Streptomonospora nanhaiensis: one gene and its partner. The protein of the gene in region 2 interacts with the protein of the main gene of each other region in a pairwise test. Links are inferred from orthologs where the notes say so. Each region holds a gene or a part of one and is shown on either strand. Other genes may lie near its edges.

Region 1 (5,314 bases), 1.8 Mb from region 2 along the record:
GCCCCCCAGCGCCGTGGCGGACATGATGGTCTTCCTCTACCTCAACGCCAACGGGCGCGACGCGGCCGAGGGGCGGACGGTGTTCTCGGCGCCCGGCGGCGGCACCCGGGTCGGCGACCGGCTGGCCTCGCTGCCGCTGACGCTGTTCAGCGACCCGCACCTGCCGGGGCTGGAGTGCGCGCCGTTCGTGTCGGCCACGGCGCCGGGGCGGCGGGTCACGGCGTTCGACAACGGGCTGCCGCTGCGGCGCACGGAGTGGATATCCAACGGTGAACTGGCGGCGCTGACCCAGACCCGCCGGACGGCGGAGACCACCGGGCTGCCGCTGACGGCGTTCATCGACAACCTGGTGCTGTGGCAGGCCGACGGCACGGCCACCGTGGACGAGATGGTGGCCCAGACCGAGCGCGGGCTGCTGCTGACCTGCGTGTGGTACGTGCGGGTGGTGGATCCGCAGTCGCTGCTGCTGACCGGGCTGACCCGCGACGGCGTCTACCTGGTCGAGGACGGCCGGGTCACGGGCGCGGTGAACAACTTCCGGTTCAACGAGTCGCCGGTGGGCCTGCTGGAACGGGCCCAGCAGGCGGGGGCCACCGTTCCGGCGCTCGGCCGGGAGTTCGGCGACGGGTTTACCCGCACGGCGATGCCGCCGCTGCGCATCCCCGACTTCAACATGTCCACGGTGAGCCAGGCGTCCTAGCCGGCCGGCGCCGAGGGGCGCCGGGGAAGGCCGGGGCGCGATACGCGGGGGCCGTTCGATCGCGGGATCGGACGGCCCCCGCGCCGTGCGGCGGGCGGTTTGCTGCGGCGTCCCGGAGGTGGGGGCCCGCAGGGGTCCGGGGCGGTGCGTTGGGGGCCGAACCAGGGGTGATCCCTGAGCCGCCGGGCCCGGCGCCGGTGGCAGGGTGGCAGCCGATCACGGCGCGCGGGCGGACGGCCCGCCGGCGCGCGTCCCCCCTTCCACCACGAAAGCCACCGCATGCGGGTACTCGCCTCCGTCCTCTCCCTGGCCCTGGCCGTGTCGGCCGCGGCCGGCCCCACCGCCCCCGCGGCCGCGGCCGCCGCCCCGCCGGGCCGCGTGGACCCGGCCGAGGTGGACGCCTTCGTCACCGGCTACCTCGACCGCCACGGACTGCCGGGCGCCGCCGTCGCCGTGGTCCGCGACGGCGAGACGGTCCACGAGGCCGGCTACGGCGAGGGGCTGGGCGGCGCCCCGCTCACCGAGCACAGCCGGCTGCGCATCGGCTCGGTGGCCAAGTCGTTCACCGCCTTCGCGGTGCTGCGCCTGGCCGACGAGGGCCGGGTCGACCTCGACGCCCCGGTCACCCGCTACCTGCCGGACTTCCGACCCGACCGCGGCATCACCCTGCGCCAACTGCTGTCGCACACCTCGGGGCTGCCCAGCCCCGTGGTCGTCGCCCCGGCCACGACCCTTGAGGAGGGTGTCGCCCGGATCGCGGAGTGGGAGCTGTCGGCCGAGCCCGGCACGTCCTACGCCTACAGCAACGCCAACTACTGGGTGGCGGCGCGCGTGGTGGAGGCGGTCGCGGGCCGGCCGTTCGGCGACCACCTGGCCGAGCGCGTCTTCGCCCCGCTGGGCATGGACGACACGGTCGGCACGACCACGCCGAGCGAGCCCGTGGAGGGCCTGGTCCCGGGCCACGTGACCGCCTACGGCGGGGCGCTGCCCGCGCCCGAGCCCGAGGCGATGAACGGCGGGGCCGGCGGCGTGGTGAGCACCGCCCACGACATGGCCGCCTGGCTCGCCATGCAGCAGCGCGGCGGGATCGGCCCCGACGGGCGGCGGCTGCTGTCGGAGGCGCTGGTCGAGGAGTCCCGCAACCGGCAGCCCCACGCCGGCCGGGCCGGGCTCGGCTGGCGGCACAGCGGGGAGGGGGTGACACCCGCGCGGGTCTCCCACAGCGGGGTGACCGCCGGGTTCAACGCCCAGCAGGACCTGGTCACCGGCAGCGGATACGGCGTGGCCGTGCTGGTGAACGCCTTCTCCCCGGCGCGGGAGCACGCCTATGAGATCAGCTCGGGGATCATCGACCTGACCGAGGGGCGGACCCCCGACCCCGGCGCGCCGACCGCGACAGCGGTCGACCTGGTCCTGGGCGCGCTCACCGCCGCGGCCCTGGCGCTGGGAGTGCTGGGGCTGCGGCGCTCGGGCCGGTGGGCGGCGCGGCGCGCGGCCTGGCCCGCGTGGCGGTTCGGCCTGCGCCTGCTGCCCCAGTTGGCCGCTCCGGCCCTGGCGGTGTTCCTGTTCCTCGTCGCGCCCGCGCTGGAGGGCAACAGCTACACCACGGCGGACGCGTTCCGGCTGTTCCCGGCGTTCATGGTGCTGGTGGCGGCGCTGGCGGCCGCGGGTGCGGCGCTCACGGCCGCCCGCGTGGCGGCCCGGGTGCGCACCGCCGCGCCCGGCGCAGGGGAGGCGCGGCGGTAGCCGGAGTCGGGGCCACCGCCCCCGCCGGGCGCGGGTGCGCCGCACGCGGGCCGCGCCGTCCGTCGCCCTGGGCGGGGCGGCGGCGCGGCGCGGGCCGCGCGGGGCCGCCGGGGGGCGGCCCGGGGTCCGGCGCGGCTACTCGTCCAGCCGGAACCCGACCTTGAGGCCGACCTGGAAGTGCCCGACCCGGCCGTTCTCCAGGTGGCCGCGAATCTCGGTGACCTCGAACCAGTCGAGTTCGCGCAGCGTGGCGGCGGCGCGCTCGATGCCGTTGCGGATCGCCTGGTCCACGCTCTCGGTCGAGGTGCCCACGATCTCGGTGACGCGGTAGGTGTGGTGGGACATACGGCTCCCTTCCGTCGGTGCTCGGTGGCACACTGCCCGCCGCGCGCGGCGGCAATCGCGGAAGCGGGCCGCCGGAGGCGTCCGCGCGGGTGGCGGGGCGGATTGCGGACGGGCTTTGCGCGGGGCCCGGGTGACCGCTTCGCCGTGCTGTGGCTCCTGTGTGTAATGCGCCTTTCCTGCCTGTTCAGGACCATCGACGTATTGACCTGCTGGACTCTCCCGAGACCACGTCGTAACTAAGTCTTGACGTACACAGGGGGTTGTCGGTGTAGATTGGGCCTCAGCGCTTCGGTCCCCCGTCGAAGCGCTGGGCCGGTGTTCCGAGCCCCCGTCGGAACACCGTTGCGACGTCGGGTGGTTTGCCCCCGTAGCCACCCGACGTCGCTTTTTTGTGCGCCGATGGGCGGGCCGTGGCATGCTCGTGACCGGCATCCGACCGACGGCGCATCGCGCCCGCGACCGCGCGGTCGCACTACCACGGGGAGCGGCGTGGACACCAGCGGAGGAACCCCCGGCCGGGGCGACGACGGCGCCGGGCGCCCGGGACCCGCACCGGGGGCCGGGCCCGGCTCACCGGAGCCCGAGGTCCTGTGCTCGCGGCGCGGCTGCCGCGCGCCCGCCACGTGGGTGCTGGTGTGGAACAACCCCCGGATCCACACCGTCGACCGCCGCAAGACCTGGGTCGCCTGCGACGAGCACCGCGACTACCTCGCCGACTTCCTGGGCGTGCGCGGGTTCCTGCTGGAGACGGTGCCCTTCGCGGAGTTCGGCGGCTGAGCCGCGCGCCCGGGGCTTCCCCGCACTCCGCCGCGTGGACGCCTTCACGCGTGGGGGCCGCCCGGCCGGTCGGCGGCCGGATCGGCCGGCACCGCCCGCGCGGCGGCCAGTTCCTCGGGGGTGTCGCAGTCGAACGCGGCCCAGGAGCCCCCGCCGAGGGCCGCGGCCGGGAGCAGGGCGGGGCCGAGCGGACCGAGCAGGCCGCGCAGGGAGCCGCCGGTGTAGTCGGCCAGGGCGGCGCGGACGCGTTCGGTGCGCCAGGCGCCCAGCAGCCACTGCGGCCGTCCGCCGCCGTCCACGAGCACCGCGCCCGCGCCGTTGCGCCGGGCGGCCGCCAGCAGCGCGGCGACGTCCTCGGGGCGCACGAACGGCAGGTCGCCGGCCAGCAGGGCGAACCACGGCCGCTCGACGCGGGTGAGCCCGGCCCGCAGGGCGGGCACGGGACCGGCTCCGGGCGGGTCCTCGCGGACGTAGCGGGCGGCCGGGCGCTCGCGCGGCGGGCCAACGACCACCAGCGCGGCGGCCGCGCGCGCGGCCGCCGCGACGCGCTCCACCAGCGGCGTTCCGCCGACCGTGAGGCCGGGCTTGTCGCCGCCGCCCATGCGCCGGGCGGCTCCCCCGGCCAGGACGACGGCGTCGAACGGCTCGGCACCGGGCATCGCGCCCTCCTCGCACTCGCAGTGCCCCGCCCCCAGCATGCCACCGGGGCGCGGGCTCCGCCTCTCCTCACCCGGTCCGGCGCCGCCGCCCGCCGGGCGCCCCGGGCCGAACCGCAGACGAGGCGGGCGCCGCCCGGGGTCAGGCCGCCAGTTCCGCCCGGGCGCGCATCAGGGCGAACCCCAGCAGGTTGGCGCCGCGCCACTGGTCGGGGTCGGCGGCGCGGTCGTCGTCGGCGGCCAGGCCGATCCCCCACACCCGGTCCAGCGGGCTGGCCTCGACCAGCACCCGCCCGGAGGTCGCCTGGAGGAAGGCGCCGAGGTCGGGGTTCTGCCCGAACTTGTGCACCGATCCGCGGACGACGATGTCGAAGGCGCGGTCGGACCAGACGTCCTGGTCGAAGCCGCGCACCTGGCGGCCGACGGCCTTGGCCGCACCGGGGCTCTGCGCGGTTAGGACCCGGCGCAGGGCGTCGTCGTCGCCGAACAGCCGCGCCTTCTCCGCCATCATCCAGTGCTCGGCGGTGGGGTAGGAGACGCCGCCGACGGTGAACCCGGCCGGCCACCACTGGCTGAGGCAGCCCGGCCCCACCGATCCGTCACGGGCGGGCCGGTGGCCCCAGAAGAACAGGTACCGCGGGTGTTCCCCGCGCGCCACGCGCTCGCGCAGCGCGGCGACCGACAGCGGCTGGTCCGCCTCGGGCCGGGGCATCGCAATCCACTCCTCGCTCGTTCCATGGTCCGGGCCGACACCCGCCCGTCCGCCCGCGCGGGCGGACGGGCGGGGCTCAGCCCTTCACGCACACGACCTGGCGCAGGTGGGCGACGACCTCCACCAGGTCGGTCTGGGCCTCGACCACGGCGCTGATGTCCTTGTAGGCGGCGGGGATCTCGTCGAGGACCCCGGCGTCCTTGCGGCACTCCACGCCCTTGGTCTGCTCCACGAGGTCGGCCTCGGTGAACCGCCGCTTGGCCTTGTTGCGGCTCATCCGGCGTCCGGCGCCGTGGGAGGCGGAGTTGAACGCGGCGGGGTTGCCCAGCCCGCGCACGATGTAGGTGCCGGTGGCCATGGAGCCCGGGATGATGCCGT
Region 2 (7,822 bases):
ACACCGTGGCCGAGAATGGCGGCAGACGCCCGGCGAGGCGGGTGGAAAAGGAAAAGGAGGCCGCCTGGCGGCCTCCGCGAATCTCACAGCCGGTGATTGCCCGCGGTACGCTCCCGCGGTGTGGACACCGTCGGTTTGCGCGCAATCACCGACCGCGCACAGAACGGCCCGGGATTTCCCGAACCGCCCTGGATAAGTGGAGCTGAGGGGATTTGAACCCCTGACCCCCTCGATGCGAACGAGGTGCGCTACCGGACTGCGCTACAGCCCCAAGGACGCTTCAAATGCTAGCAGCTTCCGCCCGGTGCTCCGAACCGATAACCGGTTCCCCCCGCGGCCCGCGCCGCGGGCGGGTGGCGGGCGGCCCGGTGCGGGCCGCCCTCAGTCGCCCGCGGCGCGCAGCTGGGCGTCGGTGTACTGGTCGTAGACCTGGTTGCGCCGCTCCATCAGCTCGATCACCTCGGCCTCGCGCGCGGCCTCGGCGCGGGCCCGGCGGATCCGCTCCAGGCGCCGGCGGCGGCGCTCCTCGGCGGCCCGGCGCTCGGCGTCGGCCTTGGCCGCCTCGCGCAGCAGCACCAGGTGGCCCAGCAGCAGCACGGTCGGCGGCACCAGCACCCACCAGGGGCCCAGGCCGGCGGCCACCCCGGCGCCGCTCAGCCCCAGCAGCGCCACCAGCACGGTGGTGCGGCGGCGCCGGCGGGCGATGACCCGGGCGCGGCGGGCGCGCGGGGGCGGGAGCGGCTCGCGGCCCACGGCGGGCTCGGGCAGCGGACCGGAGGCGTGGTGGGCCTCCACGTCGGTGTCGAAGACCGCCCCGGTGTCCTCGGCGGCGGGTGCGCGGTCGTCGGCGTCCTCGCCCGGGTGCGCCGCCTCGGGCGCGCTGTCCTCGGCGGGCGCCTCGGCGCCGTCTTGCGCACCGGCCTCGCCGCCGACCGGCTCGTCGTACTCGACCTGGTCGTCGTGGTCGGGCGCGGGGTCGCGGCGCAGGAGCATCGGCACCAGCACGATCAGCCAGACGACGACGATGGCGAGATACAGAGGAGAGCTGCTCATGACTCCTCCTCGCACCGCCGGTCACCGGACACTCTCAGACGCTCCGGCGACGAGGCTGGTTCATGGCCCATGGCGACCCGCGGCCCGGTGGGCCGCTCCGAGGTCACGATGCGGCGCTGGAGCCGTCCATCGCGCCACTCGTCATTCGCCGTCTCCCATGCGCCATATGCACGTGTTGCCTGCATCGTTGGTACGTCTACGTTCCGCACCGTACGACCAGGTGTCCATAAATGCGCAGTATTCGGCCCGGAGTGTCGTGAGATTACAGTCTTTCCTCTTTCCCCGCCGCCCCATATTGCCGCAGGACACCCAGGTCACGGCGCGGCGGCCCGGGGGGATAGGCGTGATCGCGCGACGCGACCCAGTCCGGTGCCGACAGGTCCCGGCCGGGTACCGGCGATTATCCCGCGAACGGACGGGTGCCGACACCGGTTTAGGGGCGAAGTCCTTACTCTCGGCGATCACCGGGGGCCGCGGGCGGCCTCACGGCCATCCGGGCCGGGGCGCCGCCCCGGGCGCCGCTCCCCCTCCGCCCGGGGCGTCGGGGCTGCCGGGGTCGCCGCCGGTCGCCCCGCCGGCGCCGCTGCCCCGCCGCCGCCAGCGCGCCAGCAGGCCGCCGGGGACGTCCTCGGTGGTCAGCGCGTAGGCGAGGTGGTCGCGCCACGCGCCGTCGATGTGCAACTGGCGGCGGCGCAGGCCCTCCTCGCGGAACCCCAGCTTCTCGACGACCCGCCGGCTGGCGCGGTTCTCGGGGCGGATGCTGGCCTCGATCCGGTGCAGGCCCACCGTGAAGAACGCGTGGTCCACCGCCAGCGCGACCGCCGTCGGGGTGGCGCCGCGGCCGGCGTAGGCCCGGTCGATCCAGTAGCCGACCTGGGCCGAGCGCGCCGACCCCCACACGATGGCGCTGATGGTGAGCTGCCCGGCGAAGACGCCGTCGTAGGTGATGGCCCAGGGCATCGAGATGCCCTGCCGGGCCTCGCGGCGGATCGCCTGGAGCATGGCCACGTAGGGGGACAGCCCGGTGCTCTGCAGCGGCATCTCGGGGTGCGTGGGCTCCCAGGGCCGCAGCCACTCGGCGTTGCGGACGCGGGTCTCGCGCAGCGCGCCGGCGTCGCGCAGCCGCAGCGGGCGCAGGCCGACCGGACCCTCCGCGAGGGTGATCGGCCAGCCGCGAATCCGGTTCACGTCGCGTCCTTCCGCCGCCTCCGGCCCCGCGGGCGGACGGCGGCCCGAGTAGGGGTGTGTGGCGCGCGGTCGCGCGGCAGCGGCCGGGGGGCACCTGGTGCCCCGGTCGCCGACCTCCAGTATCCCACCATGGCGGGCGGCCCGTCAGGCGCCGGGGCGGGGGTGGTCGCCCCCGCGCAGCTGGTCGAGGGCGTGGGCGAGGATCGGGCCGAGCACGGCCATGCCGTCGCGGACGCCGCCGCGGGAACCGGGCAGGTTGACCACCAGCATCCGGTGCCCGCCGCGCTCGGCGACCCCCGCCAGCCCGCGCGAGAGCACGGCCGAGGCCACGCCCTTCTCGCGGCCCGCGGCGCGCAGCGCCTCGGCGATCCCGGGGATCTCGTAGGCCAGCAGCGGACGGGTGGCCTCGGGGGTGGCGTCGGTGGGGCTCAGGCCGGTGCCTCCGGTGGTCACGGCGGCGTCGCAGCCCGCCTCCAGGGCGCGCGCCAGGGCCTCGGCCACGGGCGGGCCGTCGGGCACCACCCACGGGCCCTCGACGGCGACCCCGGGCAGCGCCGCAAGTTCGGCGCGCAGCACCTCGCCCGAGGCGTCGGCGTAGACCCCGGCCGCGGCGCGGTTGGAGGCCGTGATGGCGGCGACGCGGTAGCGGGCGGCGCCCTCGGCGGGCGCGGCGCCGGGTGCTCCTGGGGTTTCCGGGGCGCTCACCGGGACCGCCGCCAGTGCCCGGTCTTGCCGCCGGTCTTCTCCTCGACCCGGACGTCGGTGACGACCGCCTCGGGGTCGATGGCCTTGACCATGTCGATGAGCGCCAGCGCGGCGGACATGACGCAGGTCAGGGCCTCCATCTCCACACCGGTGCGGTCGGCGGTGCGCACGGTGGCGGTGATGCCCACGCCGCCGTCGTCCACGGCCAGGCCGAGGTCGACCCCGTGCACGGCGATGGGGTGGCACAGCGGCACGAGGTCGGGGGTGCGCTTGGCGCCCTGGATGCCCGCGATGCGGGCCACGGCCAGGGCGTCGCCCTTGGGCACGCCTCCCCCGCGCAGGGCGGCGACGGTGTCGGGGCGCAGCAGCACCCGCCCGGTGGCGGTGGCCGTGCGCGCGGTGACGTCCTTGGCGGAGACGTCGACCATGCGCGCCGCGCCCGAGGAGTCGAGGTGGCTCATCCCGGATGGATGGGCGTCGGGCATGGTGGGCTTCCTTCTGGGGTGTGGGACGGGGGCGCCGCGCGGACCGGGCGGCGGGTCCGCGGCGCCGCTCAGGCTCCGGTGGGCAGCTGCAGGACCTCCACCACACTGCCCTCGGGCAGCTCCGTGGTGTTCTCGGGGACCACCACCAGGGCGTTGACCTCGGCGAGCGCGGAGAGCTGGTGGGAGCCCTGCCGCGAGACCGGGGCCGCGGTGTAGCCGGTGCCGCCGGCGGCGTGGTCGTACTCCAGCACGGCGCGCAGGTAGGAGCGGCGGCCCGGCGGCGAGTGCCGGACGGGGGCGGCCAGGCGGGCGTGCACCGAGGGCAGGGGGTCGGGCGGCAGGCCGCGCAGCCGGCGCAGGGCGGGCAGTACGAACAGGTAGAAGGACACGAACGAGCTGACGGGGTTGCCGGGCAGGGTGAGGATGGGGGTGGCCGGGTCGCCGACGGTGCCCAGGCCCTGGGGCTTGCCGGGCTGCACGGCCACCTGCTCGAACCGCACGGTGCCCAGGCCCGAGAGCACCTCCTTGACCACGTCGTAGGCGCCCATGCTGACGCCGCCGGTGGTCAGCACGATGTCGGCCTGCACCAGGACGTCCTCGATGGTGCGCAGCACGGTGGCGGGGTCGTCGCCGACGAACCCGTGCCGGTAGGCGGCGCAGCCGGCGTCCAGGGCGGCCGCGGTCAGCATGTAGCTGTTGGACTCCCAGATCTGGCCGGGGCCGATCGGGTTGCCCGGCTCCACCAGTTCGGCGCCGGTGGAGAGCACGACCACGCGCGGGCGGGGGTGCACGCGGACCGCGCGGCGGCCCACGGCGGCCAGCACGGCGAGTTCGGCGCCGCCCACCCGGGCGCCCCGGTGCACGACCGTGGTGCCCTTCTCGACGTCCTCGCCGACGCGGCGCACGGCGTTGCCCGGGCGCACCGGCCGGCTGATGGCGACCTCGGCCTGGCCGCCGTCGGTCCACTCCACCGGAACGACCGCGTCGGCGCCCCGCGGCAGGGGCGCGCCGGTCATGATGCGGGCGCAGTGGCCGCGCCGCACCGCGGTGGCCGAGGGGTCTCCGGCGGGGATGTCGGCCACCACGGGCAGCCGGACGGGCGCTTGCGCCGTGGCCTGGGCGACGTCGGCGGCCGCCACGGCGTAGCCGTCCATCGAGGAGTTGTCGAAGGCGGGCAGGGAGACCGGAGAGGCGACCGGCTCGGCGAGCACCCCGCCGTGCGCGCGGAGCAGGTCCAGCTCGATGGGGTCGAGCGGGCGGACCAGATCCAGGACGTCGGAGATGTGCTGCTCGACGGTCTTCATCGAAGGCTCCCTCAGCCATACCCGGTTGGCGGCGCGGCGAGTGCCGCGGCGGTGCGGCGCGTGACGGCCCGGCGCGGGGTCTCAGTCGTCGGCGCGCGGGGTGTCGTGGGCGGCCACGAACTCCCGCAGCCACGGCAGGAAGTCCGCGGCGAGGTCGGGGCGCTCACACGCGAATTCCACCACAGTGCGGAGGTAGTCGGCCTTGTTGCCGGTGTCGTAGCGCTGGCCGCGGAACAGGACGCCGTGCACGGGGCCGCCGTCCTCGGGCTTGCGGCGGGCCAGCTCGCGCAGGGCGTCGGTGAGCTGGATCTCGCCGCCGCGGCCGGGGCCGGTCTCGCGCAGCACGTCGAAGACGGCGGGGTCGCAGATGTAGCGGCCGATGATGGCCCAGCGGCTGGGCGCCTGGTCGGCCGGGGGCTTCTCGACGAGGTCGGTCACCACGACGACGTCGTCCTCGTCGGTGGCCTCGATCGCGGCGCAGCCGTAGAGGGAGACCTGCTCGGGCTCGACCTCCATGAGCGCCACGACGCTGCCGCCGTAGGTGTCGCGGACCTCGATCATGCGCTGCAGCAGGGCCTCGCGCTGGCCGATGAGGTCGTCGCCGAGGAGGACGGCGAACGGCTCGTCGCCCACGTGGGAGGCGGCGCACAGCACGGCGTGGCCCAGGCCCCGGGGCTCGCCCTGGCGGACGTAGTGGACCTGCGCCAGTTCGCTGGACTCGCGCACGGAATGCAGGCGCTGGGTGTCGTTCTTGGCCCGCAGCGCCTCCTCCAGTTCGTAGGCGCGGTCGAAGTGGTCCTCGATGGAGCGCTTGCTGCGGCCGGTGATCATCAGGACGTCCTGGAGGCCGGCGGCGACCGCCTCCTCCACCACGTACTGGATCGCCGGCTTGTCGACGATCGGCAGCATCTCCTTGGGCGTGGCCTTGGTCGCGGGCAGGAACCGGGTGCCCAGTCCGGCCGCCGGTACGACGGCCTTGGCCACTCCGGGCGGGCGGCGGTGCGTATCTGTCATGTCGGCACTTTAGGCCAGTCGCGCCGCCCGTGCGGCCCAGCCCCGCCGCCGCGCGCGCCGCCCGGCCGGGCGCGGGGGCGGGGCGGTCCGGCGAAGGGCTGCCGGGGCGCGGGGCGAACTGCCAGACTGCTGTGCCGTGACCACGGTTGAGACGAAGCGGGAGATGCGGCGCCGGATCCTGGCCGCCCGGCGGGCCATGCCCGAGGCCGAGCGCGCGGCGGCGGGCCCGGCGCTGCGCGATGCGCTGGCCGAGGTCCCGCTGCTGACCACGGGCGGCACGGTGGCGCTGTACTACTCGGTGGGCACCGAGCCGGACACCCGCAAGCTGCTCGCGGCCCTGTGGAAGCACGGGACCTACGTGCTGCTGCCGGTGCTGCTGCCCGGCGGCGAACTGGACTGGGCGGCCTACGAGGGCCCGGACAGCCTGGCGCCGGCCGGGCGCGGGCTGGTGGAGCCGCTGGGCCGGCGCTACGGCACCGACGCGCTGCGCCGGGCGGCGGCGGTGCTGTGCCCGGCGCTGGCCGTGGACGGCGCGGGGCGCCGCCTGGGGCGCGGCGCGGGCTGCTACGACCGCGCGCTGGCGCACGTGGGCCCGCACACCCTGACACTGGCGGTGATATACGACACAGAACTGGTGGCGGAGGTCCCGGCCGAGCCCCACGACCGGGCGGTCGACGGCGTGGTGACACCCGGCCGGGGGCTGCTCCGGTTCTAAAGCCGGTCGCGGCACGCGGCGGCGGCGCGGGCGCGGGGGCCCGGCCGGGCGGCCGACGTGGAACAGGGGGGCGGCGGGCGGCGTTGCACGGTATCGGCAGCGCCACCGTGAAGGCGCTCCGCCCCCGATGTCGCGGCTGTGCTGCCCGACCGCGTAATATTTGGCAGTCGACGGGTGAGAGTGCCAGCAAGGAGGACCCCAGTGCCGACGTACCAGTACGCATGCACCGAGTGCGGCTCCCAGTTGGAGGCCGTGCAGAGCTTCAGCGACGACCCGCTGACCGTCTGCCCCGAGTGCCAGGGGCGGCTGCGCAAGGTGTACTCCGCCGTGGGCATCGTGTTCAAGGGCTCCGGCTTCTACCGCACCGACAGCAACTCCTCGTCCAACCGCTCGGTGATGGCGGGGTCGAGCAAGAACGGTGCCAAGGACGACTCCTCGGGCGGCGCCAAGAGCGAGTCCTCGGGCTCGGACTCCGGGTCGGCGTCCTCGGGCTCCGACTCCGCCTCGACGGCCACGACCGGCTCCTCCTCCAGCGCCGCCGCGACCGCCGCGAAGTAGCCTTCACCCGCCCGCGCCCCCTGGGGTGGACGGGCGAAGCGCCGCTCGGCGCACCGTACTCTCGCATCCGGGCGGGCCCCGCCCGCCCGTCGTCTTGGCGTCCCCGCACCGGCCCGGCACAGCCCGTCGACCGTGCGGGGCGTTCGCAACCGACGAACCGTGCGCGCCGGCCGGAGCCGTGCGCACGCCGGCGCCGCCGCCGGCGCTCACGGCCCACCGACTCCCCGGGCCTCCGCGACCGCCTGAGCCGCGCTCCCGTGGCGGCCCCTGTGGACAACCGCGACACGCCACCCCGCCACCCGCCTACCGTGCGGCCATGGACACCACCCGGCACACCACCCCGTTCGCACGGCCGCGCCCCTCCCCCGCCCGCGCTCGCGCCCGTCCGCACCCGGCGCCCGGACCGCCGCTGCGCCCCTGTGGACAACGGCGGCATCCCCCGCCGCCCGCCGCCTACCGTGCGGGCATGGACACCGCGCGCACCGCCCGCCACCCGTTCCCGGGAGCCCGTGCCCGCGCCGCCGCCGCGCGGCGGCGGCGGGCGGCCGCCCAACCGCGTCCCGAGGCCGCGCCGTGAACGCCGGCCTGCGGGCCTTCCGCCTCCTGGCGCGGTGGCGCCGGGCGCTCGGCGCCGCCTGCGCGGCACTGGCCCTCACCGGGGCCGTGCTCCTCCTGCGCCCGACTCCCGCGCCCACCGCCGAGGTCTGGGTGGCGGCGCGGCCGCTGACCGCCCTGGAGCCCATCGCCCCCGGCGACCTCATCCTCCGCGCCCTGCCCGCCGGCGCCGTTCCCGACGGCGC

The links. Proteins that work in one complex are often made in the same cells at the same time.
Region 1: the proteins of glp (region 2) and mobA interact in binary tests that used the Escherichia coli proteins (3 or more experiments, as listed by UniProt). The link is inferred for Streptomonospora nanhaiensis from one-to-one orthologs.

The regions. Positions count from the first base shown.
Region 1 is NZ_JACCFO010000001.1:1,021,231-1,026,544, forward strand. What follows is about bases 2,421-5,314. They hold mobA (molybdenum cofactor guanylyltransferase), read right to left. Parts: upstream 4,228-5,314; coding sequence 3,613-4,227; downstream 2,421-3,612. Other genes in these bases: HNR12_RS04405 (serine hydrolase domain-containing protein), read left to right, coding at 2,421-2,446; HNR12_RS04410 (dodecin), read right to left, coding at 2,582-2,791; HNR12_RS04415 (hypothetical protein), read left to right, coding at 3,281-3,568; HNR12_RS04425 (NADAR family protein), read right to left, coding at 4,367-4,936; HNR12_RS04430 (RtcB family protein), read right to left, coding at 5,013-5,314. In the rest of the region: HNR12_RS04400 (metallopeptidase TldD-related protein), read left to right, coding at 1-700; more of HNR12_RS04405, read left to right, coding at 980-2,420. UniProt on the Escherichia coli protein: Transfers a GMP moiety from GTP to Mo-molybdopterin (Mo-MPT) cofactor (Moco or molybdenum cofactor) to form Mo-molybdopterin guanine dinucleotide (Mo-MGD) cofactor.
Region 2 is NZ_JACCFO010000001.1:2,833,480-2,841,301, forward strand. Bases 2,618-5,599 are described here. They hold glp (molybdotransferase-like divisome protein Glp), read right to left. Parts: upstream 4,736-5,599; coding sequence 3,500-4,735; downstream 2,618-3,499. Other genes in these bases: HNR12_RS12140 (MogA/MoaB family molybdenum cofactor biosynthesis protein), read right to left, coding at 2,618-2,946; moaC (cyclic pyranopterin monophosphate synthase MoaC), read right to left, coding at 2,943-3,431; galU (UTP--glucose-1-phosphate uridylyltransferase GalU), read right to left, coding at 4,817-5,599. In the rest of the region: sepX (divisome protein SepX/GlpR), read right to left, coding at 382-1,053; HNR12_RS12135 (GNAT family N-acetyltransferase), read right to left, coding at 1,537-2,241; more of HNR12_RS12140, read right to left, coding at 2,386-2,617; more of galU, read right to left, coding at 5,600-5,749; HNR12_RS12160 (5-formyltetrahydrofolate cyclo-ligase), read left to right, coding at 5,913-6,464; HNR12_RS12165 (FmdB family zinc ribbon protein), read left to right, coding at 6,666-7,022; HNR12_RS12170 (SAF domain-containing protein), read left to right, coding at 7,596-7,822. UniProt on the Escherichia coli protein: Catalyzes the insertion of molybdate into adenylated molybdopterin with the concomitant release of AMP.